Regions from separate parts of the Streptomyces sp. NBC_00887 genome, predicted to be linked through region 1. Evidence: riboswitches for the same ligand, from Rfam matches in the RefSeq annotation. Region 1 holds a riboswitch; the other holds the start of a gene.
The links. Region 1 has a riboswitch for cobalamin ahead of OG844_RS37270 (cobalamin biosynthesis protein). Riboswitches for the same ligand answer to the same signal wherever they lie in the genome.
Positions count from the first base shown of each region.

Region 2: linked by a shared signal. The riboswitch ahead of OG844_RS21065 (ribonucleoside-diphosphate reductase subunit alpha) and the one ahead of OG844_RS37270 (cobalamin biosynthesis protein) in region 1 are both predicted to bind cobalamin.

Region 1 covers NZ_CP108788.1:8,183,261-8,185,452, forward strand. The annotation lists gene OG844_RS37265 (cobyric acid synthase) at 1-275, opposite strand, end outside; gene OG844_RS37270 (cobalamin biosynthesis protein) at 272-1,219, opposite strand; cobalamin riboswitch at 1,349-1,476, opposite strand; gene OG844_RS37275 (hypothetical protein) at 1,640-1,861, opposite strand; gene OG844_RS37280 (anion permease) at 1,874-2,192, opposite strand, start outside.
Region 2 covers NZ_CP108788.1:4,654,769-4,656,960, forward strand. The annotation lists gene OG844_RS21060 (GNAT family N-acetyltransferase) at 26-526, shown strand; cobalamin riboswitch at 572-703, shown strand; gene OG844_RS21065 (ribonucleoside-diphosphate reductase subunit alpha) at 841-2,192, shown strand, end outside.

The DNA.
Region 1 (2,192 bases):
TGACTGGAGCGGTCACCACCGGGCTTGAGCAGCACCGGATTCATCAGCACGCTCGGCTCCACCCGGGCGGCCTGCGCCTGCATCGCCTGGGCGCGGCCGATCTCCGCACCCTCGCGGGTGACGAACGAGTTCAGCGACATGTTCTGCGCCTTGAACGGCGCGACCTTCACCCCCCGGCGCACCAGCCACCGGCAGATTCCCGCCGTGACGACACTCTTGCCCGCGTCCGAGGTCGTTCCCGCGACCAGCAGCCCGCCGCCCTGTCCGCCGCTCATGCCCGGCCCCTCCTTCCCGAAGCCAGCCGCGCGGCCGCACACACGCCGAGGGCCAGCACACTCACCCGGCGCGACAGCCGCACCGCGCGTTCGATATCCGTCACCCGCACGTCCCGGCCGGTCTCCCCGTTGAGCACGGGCCGGTGCTCGACCCGCCCGCCGTACGCGAGGGTCCCGCCGAGGCGCACACCGAGCACACCCGCGAACGAGGCCTCCACCGGGCCCGCGTTGGGGCTCGGGTGCTTGCCCGCGTCGGCCCGCCAGGCCCGTACGGCCTCGCGCGGACGGCCACCGGCGGCCACGGCGAGCACGGCGGTGAGGCGGGCACCGGGCCAGCCGGCGAGGTCGTCGAGGCGGGCCGAGGCCCAGCCGTAGCGCCGGTGGCGCGGAGACCTGTGACCGACCATGGCGTCGAGGGTGTTGACGGCCCGGAATCCGACGAGGCCCGGGACACCACCGATGGCGCCCCACACCAGAGCGCCGACGACGGCGTCCGAGGTGTTCTCGGCGACGGACTCCACCACCGCGCGGGCGATCTGCGGTCCGTCGAGGGACTGGGGGTCACGGCCGCAGAGGTGCGGCAGCCGCTCCCGGGCCACCTCGATGTCACCGGCGGCGAGCGCACCGCCGATGGCCCGGGCCTCCCGGCCCAGCGACGTACCGCCGACGACGGACCAGGTGGCGACGGCGGTCAGTGCCACGGCCGCGGCGGGACGGTTGCGTACGGCACGGGCGGCCAGCGCGGCGGCGCCCGCTGCGCCCCCGGCGCAGACCAGCGCGTGCAGGGCGCCCCAGCCGCGGTGATCGCGCCACAGCCGGCTCTCGAGGCCTGCCGCGGCCTGCCCGAAGGCGGCGACGGGGTGGCCCCGCCGGGGGTCACCGAGCAGCAGGTCGCCGATCAGACCGGCGGTGGCGCCGTACGCGAAGATGCGGTCGGCTCGCACGGTTCAGCCGGCCGTCGTGCCTCGAAGGATGTTCGGAGCGGGTGACACAGGGACCGACGCACGGCAGCCAGGCATGGCAGATGTCCTTAACTCAGGGTCCGCGCCCTGGTTCGACGTGACCGGCGACGAGAGTCTCCTGGCTTCCGGATCCGCAGTTCCCCCGGCCTTCCAGTCCGTGCCGGACCGTGACTTCCGTGTGGGGGCCTGCTCCCCGGTGACAGTGGCGGGACCGCGCCGGATTCGCACCGGCTTCCTCTCCTGTCGCCGTAAATGGCACCGGCAGTCCACCACGCCCCGTGAACGCCCGTCAACCTGCCGTTGACCTGCGGAAGTGCAGTGTGCGCAGACGCACATCGGGCCGGACACACACGTGGTGTGTCCGGCCCGATGCGAGGAGACGGTGGCGTGGCGCCGGAGTGGTCAGACGACGATCAGATAGATCCCGTAGGCGACCGCCGCCGCGCACAGCCCGAAGCAGGCGTACGCGCCGGTGCGCGCCAGCGTGAGAGATCCGCCGGACTGCACCGCCGAGGCCTGCTTGGAGAGGCCGATGATGCCGAGAGTGAAGAGGCCGACCAGTGCGACGGTGACCACGAGGCTGACGCCGAAGACGGAGGCGAGAGCTGCCCAGTCGATGTTCATGCGGATCTGTCCTTACACCGTGGCCGGTCGGGCCGGGTCGGCCGGGGATCCGGCCGTCGGGGCCGGGGCCGGGATGGTGGTCTTGAGGTCCGGGACGCCGGAGCCGACGGGCGGAGGGCTGACGGCCGCGATGGCGGTGGTGACGACGCCCGCGGGCTCGGCGTCCGTCTCGTTGACGTTGGTGTGGTCGACCGGCTTGCGGCGCGACAGCAGCCAGATGGCAGCGGAGCCCGCGACGAGGAGCACGGCGACCACGCCGACACCCCAGGGGCCCTGCTTGGTGAGGAACTCCGCGCCCGCGCCGACCAGACCGGCGGCCGGCAGGGTCAGG
Region 2 (2,192 bases), 3.5 Mb from region 1:
CTCCGCCTGCGGCAGACTCCCGCCCATGGACATCGTGATCAGGCCCGTCGGCCTCCAGGAGCACGAGGCGCTGGCCGGCATCACCGCCGAGGCGTACCTCGCCGACGACCTGCTGGACTTCGGCGCCGACGACCCCTATCTGACGGAACTGCGCGCGGTCGGCCGCCGGGCCGCCGAGGCGGAGGTACTTGTCGCGGTGGACGATGAGGGCACACTGCTCGGCGGTGTGACCTACGCGGCGCCCGGCAGCCCGTGGGCGGACATCGCCGGGGTGGACGAGGCCGAATTCCGGATGCTGGCCGTCTCCCGCGAAGCCCGTGGACGCGGGGCGGGAGAGGCGCTCGTACGGGCCTGTATCGACCGGGCACGGGCCACGGAGGGCGTCTCCGGTCTCGTCCTGTCGACGCAGCAGGCCATGCTCGGCGCTCATCGGATCTACCGGCGCCTGGGTTTCGTACGGACTCCGGCACGGGACTGGAAGCCCGTCGAGCACATCTCGCTCCTGACATTCCGCCTGGAGCTCTGACCGAGCGCGACACAACATGTGGGGGCTGCCGTGCCCGGCGGCCCCCACATGTATGCTCATGCTCGCTGTCTCCGCAGGGGAATCCGGTGCGAATCCGGAACTGTCCCGCAACGGTGTGATCGGTGTGCTTCTACGCACCCGGAAGTCCGAAGACCTGCTGACAGCGCGTCCGGCTCGACCGAACCGGACGCCCGACGTCCGGGCCTCGCGGAGGGCCGGTGGACGCCGTGCGCAGTGCTGCCCCCTTCCCGGGTACCGCCCTGCCCGGCTGCCCCCGCTCCCGCCGGCCCCGAGCCGAGCGAGGGGTAGTCCCAGTGACCATCGCGCCAGCCGATCCGGTTTCAGCGGTCGATTCAGCCGAGTCCGCGCACGCCACGCCCGACGGGCCCGGTACCGCACTGCTGCGGACCCTGACCGACCTCACCGTCGATCTGCCCGACACCGACCCCGGACGGGTCGCCGCCGCCGCGCTGCGCGGCCGCAACGCCCGGTCGGACGAGGCCGAACTGCGCTCGCTGGCCACCGAGGCCGCCGCGGGCCTGATCTCCGAGGACCCCGCCTACTCCCGGCTCGCCGCACGGCTCCTCACCCGAACCATCGCGGACGAGGCCGCCGGCCAGGGCGCTGTCTCCTTCTCCGCCTCGGTCGCCGTCGGCCACCGCGAGGGCCTGATCGCGGACCGTACGGCAGAGTTCGTCACGCTGCACGCGGACGCCCTCGACGCGCTGACCGGGCAGGCTCTCGCCGACGGCGCCGACGACCGTTTCGGCTACTTCGGGCTGCGGACGCTGTTCAGCCGCTACCTGCTGCGCCATCCGCTCACCCGCCAGGTCATCGAGACACCGCAGCACTTCATGCTCCGGGTGGCCGCCGGCCTCGCCGAGGACTCCTCCGAGCGCGCCCTGGACGAAGTCGCCTCGCTGTACGGGCTGATGAGCCGGCTCGACTACCTGCCCTCCTCGCCCACCCTGTTCAACTCAGGTACCCGGCACCCGCAGATGTCCTCCTGCTATCTGCTGGACTCCCCGCTGGACGAGCTCGACTCGATCTACGACCGCTACCACCAGGTGGCGCGGCTGTCCAAGCACGCCGGCGGCATCGGCCTCTCGTACTCCCGGATCCGCGCCCGGGGTTCGCTGATCCGTGGCACCAACGGGCACTCCAACGGCATCGTGCCCTTCCTGAAGACGCTCGACGCCTCGGTCGCCGCGGTCAACCAGGGGGGCCGCCGCAAGGGCGCCGCCGCCGTCTACCTGGAGACCTGGCACGCGGACATCGAGGAGTTCCTGGAGCTGCGCGACAACACGGGCGAGGACCAGCGCCGCACGCACAACCTGAATCTGGCGCACTGGATCCCCGACGAGTTCATGCGCCGTGTCGACGCGGACACCGAGTGGTCGCTGTTCTCCCCGGCCGACACCCCCGAACTGGTCGACCTGTGGGGCGACGAGTTCGACGCCGCCTACCGTGCGGCGGAGGCCAAGGGCCTGGCCCGCAGGACGATGCCCGCCCGTGAGCTGTACGGCCGGATGATGCGGACGCTCGCCCAGACCGGTCAGGGCTGGATGACGTTCAAGGACGCCTCCAACCGGACCGCGAACCAGACCGCCGAACCGGGCAGGGTCGTGCACTCGTCGAACCTGTGCACGGAGATCCTCGAGGTCAC